DNA from 4 places in the Massilia jejuensis genome. Region 3 is predicted to be linked to each of the others. Evidence: predicted binding sites of a transcription regulator. Region 3 holds the regulator's gene; each other region holds the start of a gene.
What was found. Region 3 encodes LexA, which represses DNA repair genes until DNA is damaged. Its sites were predicted from a motif close to ACTGTATNNNNATACAGT; they were not measured.
Positions count from the first base shown of each region.

Region 1: imuA (translesion DNA synthesis-associated protein ImuA) is a predicted target of LexA. The motif match lies at 2,676-2,693, and genes of this name have one in related genera.
Region 2: dinB (DNA polymerase IV) is a predicted target of LexA. The motif match lies at 2,306-2,323, and genes of this name have one in related genera.
Region 4: recA (recombinase RecA) is a predicted target of LexA. The motif match lies at 3,048-3,065, and genes of this name have one in related genera.

Region 1 is NZ_JBHSMS010000026.1:136,883-141,248, reverse strand. Features, by position in the region: gene ACFPOU_RS08395 (Fic family protein) at 1-1,210, shown strand, start outside; gene ACFPOU_RS08390 (hypothetical protein) at 1,321-1,602, shown strand; gene ACFPOU_RS08385 (hypothetical protein) at 1,625-1,945, shown strand; gene ACFPOU_RS08380 (hypothetical protein) at 1,955-2,194, shown strand; gene ACFPOU_RS08375 (hypothetical protein) at 2,191-2,562, shown strand; gene imuA (translesion DNA synthesis-associated protein ImuA) at 2,708-3,427, shown strand; gene ACFPOU_RS08365 (hypothetical protein) at 3,593-3,736, shown strand; gene ACFPOU_RS08360 (hypothetical protein) at 3,873-4,366, opposite strand, start outside.
Region 2 is NZ_JBHSMS010000023.1:22,417-26,782, forward strand. Features, by position in the region: gene ACFPOU_RS05795 (asparaginase domain-containing protein) at 1-155, shown strand, start outside; gene ACFPOU_RS05800 (recombination-associated protein RdgC) at 222-1,118, opposite strand; gene dinB (DNA polymerase IV) at 1,206-2,282, opposite strand; gene ACFPOU_RS05810 (S8 family serine peptidase) at 2,411-4,192, opposite strand.
Region 3 is NZ_JBHSMS010000079.1:60,089-64,454, forward strand. Features, by position in the region: gene rpsR (30S ribosomal protein S18) at 1-37, opposite strand, end outside; gene priB (primosomal replication protein N) at 75-368, opposite strand; gene rpsF (30S ribosomal protein S6) at 399-800, opposite strand; gene lexA (transcriptional repressor LexA) at 1,042-1,677, shown strand; gene ACFPOU_RS22005 (tetratricopeptide repeat protein) at 1,865-2,626, opposite strand; gene ACFPOU_RS22010 (cystathionine gamma-synthase family protein) at 2,701-3,942, opposite strand; gene purF (amidophosphoribosyltransferase) at 3,996-4,366, opposite strand, start outside.
Region 4 is NZ_JBHSMS010000004.1:58,764-63,129, reverse strand. Features, by position in the region: gene sucC (ADP-forming succinate--CoA ligase subunit beta) at 1-350, opposite strand, end outside; gene ACFPOU_RS01240 (DUF2889 domain-containing protein) at 390-971, opposite strand; gene recX (recombination regulator RecX) at 1,396-1,857, opposite strand; gene recA (recombinase RecA) at 1,903-2,985, opposite strand; gene ACFPOU_RS01225 (response regulator transcription factor) at 3,176-3,886, shown strand; gene ACFPOU_RS01220 (sensor histidine kinase) at 3,883-4,366, shown strand, end outside.

The DNA.
Region 1 (4,366 bases), on a different contig from region 3:
CGTCGACGCGCTCGACCCCGAGCAGTACCTGGTGGCGCCTCGGCCGCCCAACGTCCAGCGCTGGCGCGTGCGCGACAACCTGCCGGGGACACGCGATTTCTGCCCGACCATCCGACGCACCGACGCCGTGCGTGCTATCGAGCGCTATGACTGCGCGGCCGCGCTGGAATCCCTTGAGGTCGAGTTCGGCGCCGACGTGCTCATGCGCAGCGCCGTCTGGCTCTCGATCAAGGAAAGCCGGGCCTCGTTCGCGATCGAGCACGAAGAGAAGCAGGTCGACCGCGTCAAGCGCTTCGCTGCCGTCATGGAGCGCAGGTGCGGGCATAACGCCGATCCGCTGGCGCTGACCGCCCTGAACGAGCTACAGGCCGAAATTCTGGGCACGGCGACCCGCTACGGCATCAGGAAGTCCCCCGTCATCGTCGGGCATACCCATGGGTTCGACAACGCCGTCGACTACATCGGCCCGCCCTGGGAGCGCGCCGGCGAGCTGCTCGATGGGCTGCGGGGAAGCATGGCACGGACTGTCGGCGCCGCGCCGATTCTGCGCGCCTCGCTCGCCTCCTTCGGCTTCGTCTACATTCACCCGATGAGCGACGGCAACGGCCGGATCTCGCGCTTCCTGGTGAACGACGTGCTGCGCCGGGATGGCGCCGTGCCGGCGCCTTTCATCCTGCCGATCTCGGCCACGATCACGAACAAGGCAAAGGAGCGGGCCGGTTACGACCGCGCCCTGGAGGTGCTGTCGCGGCCCCTGATGGACAAGTACAAGGACGATTACAACTTCGGCATGCAATACCTGTGCGACGACGGTGTACGCTCGAACTTCTTCTTTGTCTCGTACGACGACGCCCTGCTCGCCTGGCGCTACCCTGACCTGACACAGCAGAGCGAGTACATCGGAGACGTGGTGCGCCTGACCATCGAGGTCGAAATGAGCAAGGAAGCGAGCGTGCTGCGCGACATGGAGCTCGCCCGCGAGGCCGTCAAGAACCACCTGGAAGGCCCCAATTCCGACATCGACCAGATCATCCGATCGGTGCGCGAAAGCGGCTGGCGAGTATCCAACAAACTCGTAAAGGCCTTCCCGCCTCTCGCCGACGCGAGCCTGGCCGCCGCGGTGGTATCGGCCGTGCGTGACGTGTTCGAGCCGCCGCAGGAATGGGTTCCCGACGAGGACACGCTTGAACCCGACACGCCGACCGGATAGCAGTGCGCACGCGCTGCGCGAGTAAAATATCTTACTCGGCCCAGTGAGATTTCTTACTCGCGGCATGCGCCGTCCTCGCCCAGAATTTCACCGATCGGAAGGCTCGACCCATGACCGACACACCAAAGTACCCCGACCGCTGGGAGTGCGTGCACCTGGCAAAGGTCATGGAAGGTCGCGCCGACTGCCAGGTGTCCGGCCGCTGGCTGCAGTTCCCCGAGGCTGCCTTGGAGAACCCGAACGGCGCCGGCACGCACGCGCTGATGACCGTCGACGTCATGACGGCCGACATCGACGGCAAGGTGCGCAAGCTCTGCGAGCTGGTGCTGGCGCGCGAGGATCTGCTGCTGATCCTGAACCGCATGCCCGTAGTGCCGCTGGGCTCCCCCTAACCCCCAAAAACAAGACCACCACATGAGTAAGAACGTCATTTTTATTTATTCCGGCATCTCCGGCCTGTTCTGCCAATGCGGCAATGCCGAAGTCATCGTCATGAACAACCCGCTGTATCACCGCTATCGCCACTTCTCGACCGGCCGTGATACCTCTGGCGGGCCTGGCCAGATGCTGGCGGCTTGCCAGAAATGCGACAGCAACATGCACAATCCCGAAGTGCGGCCGCAACCGGCTGACCTCCGAGAGCGTCTGCAGGCAGCCTACCCCGGCGTGGACGTCGACGATCTGCTGGCCCAGTGCAGGTACGACCAGGCGCCGGGCACGGCCACCCCGGCTTAGGCAACGACGATGACAAGCAAGCTCGACCCCAAGGAAATCGACGCGCTGCGCGCCGCTGGCTATCACGTGGAGGCTGTTGCCGGCCAGGGCGATGAACGGTACGCCTGGGGCAATTCCCAGTCCGGAGCGAGCCAAAAGGACACCCAGCAACCTCCACGCCGCAGCAGGGATCAGGCCTGGCGCGACTGCCAGGATTACGTCGACGGCGAAGGCGCAGCGCCAGCGCAGCCGGACTGGCTGGACAAGTGAGCACTGGGCACGCACCTGGCCTGGCCGCGCCGCGCGCCGGGGGCGACATGCCCGAGCTCGACATCGACGAGCTGGCGCTAACGCCCGAGCACCGCGCCGACCCGCTGGTCGTTCGATTCGCCCAGCTGTGCGATCGCACCACGCGCGCCGAGAAGGTCAGCGACCCGAAGGAGTGGACGCCGGCCGAGCGCGCCGCTGACCAGAGCGAAGACTGGGAGACGTTCTCGCGCCTGCGCGGCTATTCCAAAGAGGATATTGCGGACTTCCGGGCGTACTTGGAGGCGGCCGCCGACGTCGCGACCAAGTACGGCATCGACGTCGCCTGCTCGATCGACTACTTGGTGCACCGACACTTCGGATCGTCCTAAGCGTCCGGCCCGGCTGCGGTACCACGGCCAGGCAGCCTCAACAGCGCCTAGCGCCCACAAACCGTGGCAGAAGCACAACCGAAGCACCCTTGCTACGTTGGCTACGATAGGATACTGTACATATATACAGTACACTATCGGCCCCATGCCACACGACAACAAACCGGCGCTTGAAGAGCTCCATCCCTCACTTTGGCGCGCCTCCCAGCTGGCCCGCGGCAGCTCGCGCTGCATCGACAGCGGACATCCCGTGTTGGCCAGCCAACTGCCGGGCGGCGGCTGGCCGGTAGGAGAGTTGACGGAGCTGCTCGTCAGCCAGCCGGGTCTCGGCGAGATCCGACTTTTAGGCCCGGCGCTGGTCGCTGTAGCCTCACGCGGGATCATGCTAGTGCAGCCGCCCCACCCGCCCCAGGCCATCGCTTTTGCAGCCCTCGGGGTCGCGCCATCACAGCTCACCTGGGTGTGCCCGACCAAGACCGCCGATGCCCTCTGGGCTACGGAGCAAATCTTGAAATCCGGCTCCGCGGGGTGTGTTCTATTTTGGGCGGCACATTGCCGAAATGACAGCCTCAGGCGTCTCCATCTCGCGGCGCAAAGTAGCGAGACGCTTTTCTTCTTGCTCCGTCCCCTGCAGTCAGCCCAGGACTCTTCGCCCGCGCCGCTGCGCCTCTCGCTTCAGCCTGCAGCCGATGGCATCAATATCGGGTTCGTAAAAAGGCGCGGCCCAGCGCGTGAGGCACCCCTGTTTTTGCCGCTCACCTTACCTGGGATCATCAAGCGCCCTACTACGCCCGGCCGCGTGCCAGCGCCAGCACCAGTTATCGAGGCACCGCGCGCCTGGGAAAGCTATGCGGAGCTTCCGTGAGTCCGCCGGTCACGCTGGCGTGGTTGCTCGGCTGGCGCTTGACGATGCCCGTTGTCACGTGGAAACTCTGTGTGCTGCCAATCCTGCCGCGCCCCCTCACCCTATGATCGAGAGGAATTCATTGTGCTGAAGTCGTCACTCAAGTATGCCAAACGCGTGATCCGAATGACGTCCATGCTTCGCAGCGGTACCGTGCGGTGGTCGAGCTACAAGATGGGCCTTCGGCCGGGCCAGATGGCCGTCTTGGCTGCCGGTGGTGGCTTCGTCTTTTGCGACGAGGCGACGGAAGACATGGCGTTCCCGGAATAACCTCTGCACTCAACACCGATGACCACAAGCCCTACCTTCCCTATCGTCCGATCGCCGATCAAGTCGCTGCCGCACGTGCTGGCGAGTAGGCAGGCGAGACCGAGGAGCAACGCCTTCAGCGCTGCATTCCTTCTAATCACGCACCCGCGGTGCGCGCGGTCCGGTAGCCGGCGACTTCGATACCTCGGCCCTGCGCGACACGATGCCATTCCCGCCCCATTGGTGTGATCAACAGCAGCATCCCGTCGAGTCGGGTTTTCGTGATCGAGACTAGTTCAATCTCGACGGCGGGGAACGTCGTACGGAGCACTTCGCCCAGCTGCTCCAGCGTCGCACCATGGCGGCCGTGACCGAACCACGGGCTGGCCAGGGTCAAGGTGGAGACCTGCGTCGGCAGCTGCCGGGACAACTCTAGCGCGCGACGAATCTCCTGCATCCCTTGGCGAACAAGGCGCGCTCGCCGCCGCTTGCCAGTAAACAGGTGCGAAAACATCACCGGGCCGCGCACGTTCACATGCAGGCTAACCTCGCCCGCGCGCTCCCATCGGAAGACGAACGTGAAGTTCTGGGTGAGGAACGAGACGCAGCGCTGGGAAATGAGCCAGATCAGGGCGAAGACGATGGCGAAAA
Region 2 (4,366 bases), on a different contig from region 3:
AAATTGCCAATTCGGACGCCCTGTTCAACCTCGGCTTTGCCTGCGGGGTCGCGCAAACGCTGCCGGCCGGCGTGTATGTCGGCATGAACGGACAAGTGTTTGCCTGGGACAATGTGACCAAGAACCGCGCCGCCGGCGTGTTCCAGCCGCTGTAGACCGATGCGAAAACGGACCCGTATGCGGGTCCGTTTTCGTCGCAAGCCGATCCGGCGGCGCGCGATTTACGCCTTCGCTTCCCCACCCAGCGCGTCGACCACGTCGGCCAGCATCTTGGCCAGTTCGCCGGTCATCAGCATGATGTCGTTATCGAAACGCTCGTCGTCGCTGTTGGTGACGCTCTCGCCTTCCTTGATGACGTCGAGCGGCTTGACGCCCTTGATCGCCAGCGATTCGGTCAGGACGAACGACACGCGGCTGTTCCAGGTCATGGCCAGGCGCGTGCATTGCTTGCCGGCGGCGATGTGGCGGCGGATATCGTCCGGATCGAGCGAGTGCTTCACGTAACGCACGGCAGCGCGGCTTTCGCCGGTCGCGCGCAGTTCCGTGTCCTGGTCGATCGTGAAGTTGTATGGCGCTTCATCGGCTTCCAGCCAGCCGGTCATCACGGCCACCGGCGAACGCTGCACGCGCAGCGATTCGAGCGGCATGCGGTCGACGCCCTTGAGCAGCAGCTTGACGACTTCGTCGGCCTTGGCCGGGCTGGCGGCGTCGACCACCAGCCAGCCGTTGACCGGGTCGATCCAGGTCCAGGTATTGCTGCGGATCGTGAATGCGCGCGGCAGCAGTTCCTCGGCCACGCGCTCCTTCAGTTCTTTCATCGCCTTCTTACCTGGAGGGAAACCTTGCTGCTCCTCCATCTCGGCAGCCTTGGCCTTGGCGACCTGGTTGATCACCGAGCTTGGCAGCAGCTTCTTTTCGGTGCCCAGCATCATCAGCATCTGCTTGTTGACGACGTGCACCAGAGCGCCGTTCGGACGCGGCGCATCCCAGCCCTGGCGCAGCAGTTCGTTGCTGTTCGCCGGCGTGAAGGCCTGGGGCGCGAGCGCCGCTTCCATCTGTTCGGGCGTGAAGGCCCACGGTGCGGGCAGGCGGTAAATCTGAAGATTCTTGAACCACATAGTTGCTTTCTGTTGTTTCAGTATTTCAGGGGAACGACATTCTACACGCTGAGCGCCGCCTATTTTCGGGTGGCAACAGCGCCTTTTTTAATGTGTTGCATGTTCGTCAAACAGGTTGAGCTGTTCGACGTGTTCGGTCTCGCCCAGGCGCACGCCCACGCCCAGCAGGCGCACGGGGCGGCTGGCGCGCAGCCAGCCGGTTTCCATCAGCCGGGCAAAGGTCGGCAGGTGTGGCGCATGGCCCACGCACTCGACGGTGGTCTGCTGGAAGTTCGAGAATTTAATCTTGACGAACAGCTTGTTGATGCATTTTTCGGCGCCGGCCCGCCCGATACGGCCCAGCAGGTGCTGGTAGAGCTCGGGCAGCAGCGCCAGGCAGGCGGGCAAGTCCGGCACGTCGTTCGTGTAGGTCTCTTCGGTACTGACCGACTTGCGCTCGCGCTCGGCGCGCACTTCGCGGTTGTCGATGCCGCGGCATAAGTCGTGCAGGCGCGCGCCGAAACTGCCGAAGTGGTGCTGCAATTGCTGCATCGTCCAGCCGCGCAAATCCAGGCAGGTTTGCGCGCCCAGCTGATTGAGCTTGGCCGCCGTGACCTTGCCGACGCCGTGCAGCTTCTTGACCGGCAACGCCGACACGAAGGCATCGACTTCTTCCGGACGCACGAGAAACAGGCCGTCGGGCTTGTTCCAGTCGCTGGCGATCTTGGCCACGAACTTGTTGGGTGCGACGCCGGCCGAGGCGGTGATGCCGACGGTCTCGAAGATGCGGCGGCGGATTTCCTGCGCGATCAGGGTGGCGCTGCCCTTGCAGTGCGCGGAAGTGGACACGTCCAGATAAGCTTCGTCGAGCGAAAGCGGTTCCACGAGGTCGGTGTAGTCGGCATAGATCTCCATGATCTGGCGCGAGGCGATGCGGTATTTTTCCATCGCCGGCGGGATGACCAGCAGTTCCGGACAGCGTTTCATCGCTTGCGCGGTGGCCATCGCCGAATGGATGCCGTAGCGGCGCGCCTCGTAGTTGCAGGTCGCCACCACGCCGCGCTGGTCGGGACGGCCGCCGACGGCGAGCGGACGCCCGCGCAGCGACGGGTCGTCGCGCATCTCGACCGACGCGTAGAAGCAGTCGCAATCGCAATGGATGATTTTACGTGCGGGGGGGTTCACTCTGGCGGCGGCCGGGGCCGACTACTGTCATTTCGTACAGTATCTCGTCAATTGGGGTTTGGTGCAAGGGCAAAAAAAAGACGCGCGGCAAGCCGCGCGTCCGATCGAGCCGACGACGGAAGCGTCGATTACCAGGTCAGTTTCAGCGTGTACTTGCCGTTGGTCGAACCGGTGCCGCCGCTGTAGTACTTGACGCGCACGTAGCGTGCGGCGGTGGAGGTGGTCGTGTTCGTCACGGTCGCGGTGTCGGTGACGCCGGCGCCGCCTTCGGCCGCGGCCAGCAGTGTACCTGCGCTGTTGTAGATGTACACGTCGTAGTCCGAGGTCGACAGGCCAGGCGTCATCGATGCCGACAGCGTCTTACCGGCCGGCAGTTGTACGACGAAATAGTCCGAGTCGGTTGAGGCGCTCATGGTGCCGTTGACGGTGGTGCCGGTGGTGCTGATCGCGTTCGCGGTCGAGATCGTGTTGTTCGACTCGGTTTCCGAGATCGTCGGACCGGCCGGCGCCGTGGTGGCCGCGGCCGCGGCCGCCGTCGCGTCGACGATACCGGTGCCGCAGCTCGTGCACGTGCCCGGGAAGGCGCGTGCCGTGCTCTTGAGCTTCGATTCGATCTCGTCCGGGGTCAATGCGCTGTTACGGGCCAACATCAGCGCGGCCACGCCGGCCACGTGCGGGGTCGCCATCGAGGTGCCCTGGTAGCCGGCATAGTTGTCCGCGGCCGGTGCCTGGGTACCGGCATTCAGGGTCGACAGGATGTAGCCGTTGGCATCGCCGCCGGGAGCGGCGACGTCGACCACGGCGCCGTAGTTCGAGTACGGTGCGCGGGCGCCATTGCGGTTGGTGGCGGCGACCGTCACGACGCCGGCGCAGTTGGCCGGATTCGAATTGCTGGCGTTGACGTTCTCGTTACCGGCCGCGACGATGACGACGGTGCCGCGCGAGCGTGCGCTGTTGATCGCGTTCTGGGTCGTGGTGCCGCAGGCGCCGCCGCCGCCGAGCGACATGTTGATCACTTGTGCACGAGCAGCGATGTTCGGAACGCCGGCAACGGCGCCGCCCGACGACCAGATGATCGCGTCGGCGATGTCGGAGGTATAGCCGCCGCACTTGCCGAGCACGCGCACCGGCACGATCTTGGCGCCGTAGGCAACGCCGGACACGCCCACGCCGTTGTTGGTGGCCGCGGCCACGGTGCCTGCCACGTGGGTGCCGTGCCAGCTCGAATTCGACGCCGGGTCGCCGGCGGCGCACTCGTTGGCGGCGGTCCAGTCACCCGGGTCGGAAGCGTCGCTGTCGCGGCCGCCGCCGTCGTTGGCGATGGCAGCGTCGGAAATGAAGTCGTAGCCGGCCAGGATCTGGCCGGAGAGGTCGGCATGGGCACGGATACCGGTATCGATGACGGCAACGCGCACGCCGACGCCGGTCGTCGTGTCCCAGGCAGCCGGCAGGCGCAGGCCGCCGGTGGCTTCGAAGTAATGCCATTGCTGGGCGTACATCGGGTCGGTCGGCGTGGCCTTCTTGGTCATGATACGGTCGGGCTCAGCGTATTCGATCGAGGCGTCGCGCGCCATCATCTCCCTGGCCAGCGCTTCGACATCCTTGACCGAGGCCTTGCGGTCGATCTTGAACACGTGCGCGCCGGTGGCGGTCGTGCGCAGCGCCTGCAGGCGCAGGCCGAACTCCTGGCCGGCACGGTCGGCGATCGCCTGGCGTGCGGCGGTCATCGCGGTGGCCACGCGTGCCTTGGCGGCGCCGACGCTGGCGTCCTTGTACTTGACGATCAGGCGGTCGGTATTGAGGATGAACTGCGAGGTCGCCGTCGCCTGTGCATCGGGAGCGATCCCGGCGGCATTGGCGCCCGCGAGCGAGCCGGTGGCGATGGAGACTGCGACTGCAACTTTCAACAAGCACGGGTGAATCGAATGCGTCGACTTCATGTTGAGCCCTTCGTGTGTAGTTTTTCCGTCAAGGCAGGTAGTGCCCTGGTTTATGGTTTTCGGCGATAACCGAAATGCCCTCGAACTGGCGGCTGAGAAAATGTACTGCGGAGTAATCATGCATGTCGGGAATTTCCTGCTGAT
Region 3 (4,366 bases):
TGGCTTTGTTTTTGTCGAACTTTTTACCGAATGCCATTTGAGGCTCCTGTATCTAAAAGGTGGCCGCTAACAATTTAAGCGGCGGCACTAAAATCAATGATGTGAAACACCAGGGCTTTACTGTTGCGACTCTTCCTGGCCAAAAATCCCGTGAACTGGTGCGCGGCGCCGAGCTCGGCACTGGCGAAGCGGCCCGAAATCTCGCCCGCGGCAAACGCGGCAATTTCGAACTCGACCAGCCGGTCCACCCCTGCCTCGACCTGTTGCGAACTGTGCATCAGGATTGCCGACACGACCGGCACCCCGGCGGGGGTATAGCGCAGTACGTCGCGTTCAGCGATGGTAGCGACGACTTGAAGCTGGTTCACTGCCCGTTCACGATTCCTGGCAAGAAAAAATCAGGCAGCAGCGGCGGCCGGAGCAGGAGCGGCGGCCTGGGCCGGGGCTTCCGCACGGTGGCTCTTGGCTGCGTCTTCGCGCTGGACCGACTTCATCATTGGCGATGGGGTCGTTTCAGCTTTCTTCATCTTCACGGTCAGGTGACGCAGCACGGCATCATTGAACTTGAATGCGGTTTCCAGCTCGACCAGGGTCTCGTTGTCGCACTCGATGTTCAGGCAGATGTAGTGTGCCTTCGGCAGCTTCTGGATCTGGTAAGCCATCTGGCGACGGCCCCAGTCTTCGACGCGATGGATGTTACCGCCGCGGCTCGTCACCGTGGTCTTGTAACGCTCGATCATCGCCGGGACTTGCTCGCTTTGGTCCGGGTGGACGATAAAAACGATTTCATAATGACGCATGCAACACTCCTTGAGGACGTTTAAACAAATGCCCACCTCGGCGTCAAGACGAGTGTGGGAAGGGAAAGCCGGCAATTATAGCGTGCTACGGCAGCCGGCGCAATGCATGGAGGCCGGGCGTCGGGCGTCGCCCGGCCGCGACACCTTGCTAACCAGAAATCGATAAAAAGTGTGGATTTTCCTTGCATTCGCCGAAATACTGTACAAAAATACAGTCTGAATCATCAACCATGCCAGACCCATGCTCAAGCTCACCGCAAGGCAAGAACAGATCCTCAACCTGATCAAGGAAGCGATCGACAATACCGGCTTCCCGCCGACCCGCGCCGAAATCGCCAGGGAACTGGGCTTCAAGTCGGCCAATGCAGCCGAGGAGCACCTGCAGGCGCTGGCGCGCAAGGGCGCGATCGAGATCGTCTCCGGCACCTCGCGCGGCATCCGCCTGATCGGCGCCTCCCTGCCGGCGCCGGCGCCCAGCATCCCGGCGGCGCTGCTCATGTCGCTGCCGCTGGTCGGCCGCGTCGCCGCGGGCTCGCCGATCCTGGCCCAGGAACACGTCGAGGCCACCTACAACGTCGACCCGGCCATGTTCGGCGCCCGTCCCGATTTCCTGCTGAAGGTACGCGGCTGGTCGATGCGCGACGCCGGCATCATGGATGGCGATTTTCTTGCGGTCAAGAAGGTCGACAGCGCCAAGAATGGCCAGATCGTGGTGGCCCGCATCGGCGAAGACGTGACCGTCAAGCGCTACCGCAAGACCGGAGAGCTCATCGAACTGCTGCCGGAAAACCCGGACTTCACCGTCATCCGCGTGGAACCGGGCGACGAGTTCGCGCTCGAAGGCTTGGCCGTGGGCCTGATGCGCAGCTGGCACTGAGACGCTGTCTTGGCAGGAAGGGGCATGTTGCTGACCATGCATGGCCAGCCATGCAAGGCCGGGCCACGCTGCTCCCTCGTCGAGCGCGTCGGCAACGGCGCATTCCTTGACCGGACAGCTCCTGCTCCGACAAATCCCCAGCCGTAAAAAAGGCCGCGCTCGCGGCCTTTTTTACGTCCCGGCCCGCTCAGTTGCGCGGCGGCGCGTAATTGGATTTGCGCGCTTCGATGTCGCGCGCGCGCTCTTCCGAGGGCGCCTTCCCGACGATGGCATTGTGCTCCTTCACGTAGGCTTCGGTGGCGCTGCGCCAGGCCGCCAGGTCGGCCAGCACCAGTTTCGAGCTCACCCGCGCTTCCTCGGCCAGGTTTTCCTGCACCTGGGCCAGGCGCGTGGCGGCGCGCGTGGTTTCGGCCTGGTTCATCAGCTTGGCGATGTCGGCGGGAATGCGCTTGACCAGGGGCGAGGCGGCATTCAGGTTCGTCACGTAGTCGTTGTAGCAGTTCTGCCAGCCGGTGACGCTGGCCGAGACGCGTTCGATGTCCGCGGCTTGCTTGGAGATGGTGGGAATGCGCGGCACCGCGCAGTTGAACTTGCCGCTTTTCAGGTCTTCGCCCTGGTATTGCTCGACCCAGTGCAGGATCTCGGCGCGGCGCGCGCTGCGCTGCTTGATCAGTTCGAGCGAGGCGACGGCGACCGCATTGCCCTTGGCCGCCGCCTTGCGGAACCAGGCCTCGGCCCGGGCTTCGTCGACGGCCCCGGCTTCGCCGTACAGGTACATCTCGCCCAGGCGCTGCTGCGCCTCGACATTGCCGGCATTGCCGAGCTTGGTGTATAGCTGGAGCGCTTCGGGATAGGATTTTTTCGCGAACAGCGCATGTGCGGCGGACAGCGGATCGGCGTGGGCTGCGCTCGCCGACAGCAGGCTCGCGACGAGAAGAAGACGCTTCATGGAAGGGCCAGGGGCGGGGGAAATAGGCATCATACCGCGAAGCCCCCGCTGCCTCAACCGCCTTGCCGGGGCGGTCAGTCCCCCAGCGCGGCGCGGAAATCTTCCAGCAAGTCGTCGCTGTCCTCGATGCCGACCGAGACCCGGATCAGCGACTCGGCGATGCCCATGCTGGCGCGGCGCTCGGCGCCCATCTCGAAGAAAATCGTATGGGCAACCGGAATGACCAGCGTGCGCGTGTCGCCCAGGTTACTCGCAGGAATCGCCAGTTGCAGGCGGTTCAGGTAATCGAAGGGGTCGATGTCCGCGCGCAGCTCGAAGCTCAGCAGCGAGCCGGCGGAGCGGAACAGTTCGCAGGTCAACCGGTGCTGCGGATGCGAGGCCAGGCCCGGATAGTGCACCGCGCAGACGCGTTCGTCGGCCTCGAGCATCCGCGCCAGTGCCAGCGCATTCGCGCTGGTGCGCTCCATGCGCAATGCCAGCGTCTCGGCGCCGACCGCGATGTGATGCGCCGCTTCCGGCCCGAGGGAGGCACCGAAGTCGCGCAGCGCCTTGGCGCGCAACTGGGCCATGCCCTGGGCGGCGGCCGGCTGCTTGCGGAAGTTGTCGGCGATGTGAGGGTAGGCGCTCCAGTCGAACAGGCCCGTATCGGTCAGCGCGCCGCCGAGGGCGATGCCGTGGCCGGCGATCGACTTGGTCAGCGAATTGACGACCAGGCCGGCGCCGACCGCCTTCGGACGGAACAGGTAGGGCGTGGTCATCGTGTTGTCGACCACGTACAGGATGCCGCGCTCGCGGCACAGCTGTCCGATGCGCGCCAGGTCGGCGACCTGGGTGCGCGGATTGGCGATCGTCTCGACAAAGACGAGGCGCGTGTTCGGGCGCAGGGCGGCCGCCACGTTGGCGGCATCGGTGGCATCGACGAAGTCGACGTCGACGCCCTGCCCCGCCACCGTTTGCCACAGGCTGTTGGTGTTCCCGAAGAGGAAACTCGACGACACGACATGGTCGCCCTCGCGCAGCAGCGCCTGGAACAGCGCGCCGATGGCGGCCATGCCGGTACCGAAGCACAGGCTGGCGACGCCGTCTTCCATCTTCGTGATCTTGTCTTCCAGCGCGGCCACCGTCGGATTGCCCTGGCGGCCGTAGCGGAAGCCCGGCTCCTTGCCCTGGAACACCGAGGCCAGCTGGCGCGCGTCGTCGTAGCCGAAGGCGACCGAGGTGTGGACAGGCTTGTGCAGCGAGCCCTGCTCGATCGCCTTGCGGCGATCGTTGTGCAGGATGGTGGTGGTGAAACCGTAGTGTTTTTGTTCGCTCATGGTGGCGGCGGGCTGGTTCGGCGGATTATGCGCGGCACATGATGCGCGGCGGCTCATTCGGCGGCGACGGGAGGGTTCAGGTTCAGCTGGGTCCTTACCTCGTCTTCGAGCTTGGGCTTGCCGCCATTATGGCGCGCCGACTCCAGCTGGTCGAGGTAGGCCGGGGTCACGTCGCCCGTCACATAGATGCCGTCGAAGCAGGACGCCTCGAAGTTCGTCAGCGCCGGGTTCACGTCCGAGATCGAGCGCTTGAGCGCGTCGATGTCCTGGTAGACCAGGCGGTCGGCGGTGATCTCGGCGCAGACTTCCTCGACCGTGCGCCCGTAGGCGATCAGCTCGTCGCGGGTCGGCATGTCGATGCCGTACACGTTCGGGAACAGCACCGGTGGCGCGGCCGAGGCGAAGAACACCTTGCGCGCGCCGG
Region 4 (4,366 bases), on a different contig from region 3:
ATGCGGTCGGTGACCATCGAGACGTACAGTTCTTTCTTGATGTCGGCGCCTTCTTCGACCAGCAGGCGACGCACTTTCTGGCCTTCCGGGCCGGTCTGGTGCGTGACGAGCTGCATGCCCATGATTTGCTGCGCGTACTCGCGCACTTGTTCGAGCGACTTGGCGACTTTCACGCCGCCGCCTTTGCCACGGCCGCCAGCATGGATCTGGGCCTTGACCACCCAGACCGGGCCGCCCAGCTGTTCAGCTGCCTTGACGGCCTCGTCGACCGACATGCACGGAATGCCGCGCGGAACCGTCACTCCGAACTTTCGGAGGATTTCTTTGCCCTGATACTCATGGATTTTCATGCTGGCTTCCCTTCTTCTATGACTGATTTGGATGGTTTGTTAAGGTACTTCGACCTCGGTCCCCTGTACGGCCTTGATTACCCAGCGCGGGTAGTACTTTGCCACAGCGGGACCGTCAGCGCGCAGTGCGTGGCAGCGGTCGATTTCATACGGACGCACAGCGTCGCCCGCGGGGGCGGCATTGCGCAGCTCGAATGCATCGTCGGCGAAGGCCTGGATTGCCGCGGTGGGCAAGACCTGCGCCAGTTCGGTCAGGTGGGTGCAGCCGAGCACGCCCGAAAGGCGGTCTTTCAGGTGCAGCCGGAAATGCTTGGCGAGCGATAGCCCGATCAATTTCTTGTAGGCCGGCCCGATCACGTCGCAATAGCCGGGATACGGCACCGCGTCGGACGAAGCTTCGGCATCGACGATCTCGAGATCCGTATTGATGGTGATGCGCAGGCTCAGGTCGTGCACGGCGCTGCCCGCCGGGCGGTTGCCGGAGGCCAGTTCGATGTCGCGTGCCTTGATGTCGCGGATACGCGCGTCAAGATCCCACAGGCCATCGTCGCGCGCATAGGCTTCGACGGTAATGGCGCGCGTGTGCCGGAGCGAGCGCGAAGCGGGAGAGGACAGAGGCATAGAAAACGGGTGCCGCTGAAGCGGCGATCAATGGGGCAGCCGGTGTGCTGATGCACGTTACCGCAGCTTCTGCGGCAACAACCGCTCATGCGGCGCTGCTTAAACCGTGAAAGTTTAGCACACGCGGGAGGCGGTTGCACTGCAACATGGAGGGCGCCGGACCCGGCAGGAGGGAAAGATGGCCAGCTTGCCTTTATTCGTGCGCGACGCCGGGCACGGACGGCGCACCGGGGTCGTGACCGGCCTTTCCTGCCGCCTCATCCTCCGTCGACCTGCGGCAGGTAAGCGCGCATACAACGACAAGCGCCAGCGTGTAGCGCCATCCGGGTTGAGGAATATGCGGACGCATATCGCCGGATGGCGCTCCACGCTGGCGCCTGGGTCATCGGTATGGAGACTGCGTAGCGCTGCCGGCGAGGCGGGTTTAACCATCCTCGTCGTCCTCGGGTGCGCCCTTGAGTGCAGCGCGCACGGCGGCGCTGGAAAAGCCGCGCGCCATGAGGAAGCGCATTTGCTTGCTGCGCTCGGCCGCGTCCCGGGCGACGGTGCCGAACTTGCGCTGCCAGACTTCGACCGCGCGTGCATGCTCGCTATCGGCCAGGCCGGACTTCAGTTCGGCCAGTGCCTCGCCGCTGACGCCGTGGCTCTGCAGCTCGGCAACGACGCGGCTGTTGCCATAGCGGCCAGCCTTGCGATGGATCAGCGATTCGGCAAAGCGCTCCTGCGACAACCAGTTATTTTTTTCGAGGAAATCGAGGAGCGCGTCGATGTCGTCGCCCTCCTCGGCATGGCGCGCCAGCTTGCGTTTGAGCTCGAGCCGGCTGTGCTCCCGCATGGAGAGGAAGCGCAGGGCCCGGCCTTTCAAACTCAATACAGGTGCACGCATGGCGGTACAGTGCATCGGAGGAGACCTTGGCCGGTCTCCATCCGATTATTCCGAAACAGCCTTCAGCTTCGGCGCCTTGTCTTCCGCATCGCCGCCGACCGGTGGTGGCAGTTCGCGCACGCCGAGGGTTGCACGCACCTTGTTTTCGATTTCGCGCGCCAGTGCCGGGCGGTCTTTCAGGAACTGACGAGCGTTGTCCTTGCCCTGGCCGATGCGTTCGCCGTTATAGCTGTACCAGGAACCGGACTTCTCCACGATCTTGTTGTCGGCACCAAGATCGAGGATTTCGCCTTCGCGCGAGGTGCCTTCCCCATACAGAATGTCGAAGTGCGCTTCGCGGAACGGTGGCGCGATCTTGTTCTTGACGACCTTGACCTTGGTTTCGTTACCGATCACCTCGTCGCCCGACTTGATCGAACCGGTACGGCGGATGTCCAGGCGCACGGAGGCGTAGAACTTCAGTGCGTTACCGCCGGTCGTCGTTTCAGGGCTGCCGAACATCACGCCGATCTTCATGCGGATCTGGTTGATGAAGATGACGAGCGTGTTGGTGCGGTTGATCGAAGCGGTCAGCTTGCGCAATGCCTGCGACATCAGGCGTGCCTGCAGGCCTGGCAGCGAATCGCCCATGTCGCCTTCGATCTCGGCGCGCGGCGTGAGGGCCGCCACGGAGTCGATGACCACGAGATCGACCGAACCCGAGCGCACGAGCGCGTCCGTGATTTCGAGCGCCTGCTCGCCGGTGTCCGGCTGGGAGATCAGCAGCTCGTCGAGCTTGATGCCCAGCTTTTGCGCATACCCGACGTCGAGCGCATGCTCGGCGTCGATAAAGGCGCAGGTACCGCCGATCTTTTGCATTTGCGCGATGGTCTGCAGCGTCAGCGTGGTCTTGCCCGACGATTCCGGACCGTAGATTTCCACGATGCGGCCGCGCGGCAAGCCACCGACGCCCAGTGCGATATCCAGGCCCAGCGAGCCGGTGGAGACGGTCTGCACTTCCTCGACGGGCGTGTTCGCATCCATGCGCATGACCGAACCCTTGCCGAACTGCTTTTCGATTTGCGCGAGGGCGGCGGCAAGAGCCTTGCCTTTTTCAGCAGCGTTGTGTACTACTTTTTTGTCGTCCATAATTTTCTCTCAGTCTTGGAGGTACCAAGGTGTGGGCACCCTCACGCTTTTCAATATCCACTACTGTATAAAAATCCAGTGGTTTTGGCAAGCGCAAATTTGCCTGACTGTTGAAGAAGGCTCGCATTGTTGCGCCAAATCAAACACAATGGGGGCGGCCAGAAAGTCTAATTGATAACAGGGTGATCTTATGCGAATTCTGCTTGCTGAAGATGATAGCGTACTCGCGGACGGACTGACGCGTTCCCTGCGCCAGTCCGGCTACGCGATCGACGACGTGCGCAACGGACAGGATGCCGACACGGCCCTGTCCACCCAGGAGTTCGACCTCCTGATCCTCGACCTGGGCTTGCCGAAGATGTCCGGGCTGGAAGTGCTGCGCCGCCTGCGCGCGCGCGCCTCCCTGCTGCCGGTGCTCATCCTCACCGCGGCCGACTCCGTGGAGCAGCGCGTCGAGGGGCTCGACCTCGGGGCGGACGACTACATGGCCAAGCCCTTCGCCCTGTCCGAGCTGGAGGCGCGCGTGCGTGCCCTGACCCGGCGCGGCGCCGGCGGCGGCCCGACCGTCATCCGCCATGGCCCGCTGGTCTACGACCAGGTCGGGCGCAGCGCCTACATCAACGACCAGATGCTCGATTTGTCGGCGCGCGAGCTGGGCTTGCTGGAAATCTTGCTGGCGCGCACCGGGCGACTGGTGTCGAAGGAACAGCTGGTCGATCATCTGTGCGAATGGGGAGAAGAAGTTTCGAACAACGCCATCGAGGTCTACGTGCACCGGCTGCGCAAGAAGATCGAGCTCGGCGGCGTGCGTATCGCTACCGTGCGCGGCCTGGGCTATTGCCTGGAAAAGTATTCCGACGCCGCGCGCGCCGGCGCCGAGCAAGCCGTCGACCAGAAGTGAACGAACGCGATGCGGGCCTGATCGAGCCCGATACCGGGCTGCCCGAGCCGCTCTACGTCCCGCCCAACCCCGAGCCCGAAGAAAACATCCAGCATTCGCTGTTCGGCGAGATCCTCGACTGGATGCTCGCCCCGCTGCTGCTGCTGTGGCCGATGAGCATCGCGATCACCTATCTGGTCGCGAAATCGATCGCCAACCAGCCTTTCGATCATGCGCTCGAAGACCGGGTCACGGTCCTGGCCCAGCAGATGCGCGAAGTGGACGGCGTCATCGATTTCCGCCTGCCCCGCAGCGCGCGCGACATCCTGCGCGCCGACGACATCGACAGCGTGTATTTCCAGGTGGTCGACGCCGCCGGACGCCACGTCGACGGCGACCGCGAACTGCCGCGCCCGCGCGAGGACGACGGGGACAAGGATGGGGCCGTGCACTTCCGCAATGCCGTCCTGCACGGCACCCCCTTGCGCGTGGCTTACCTGT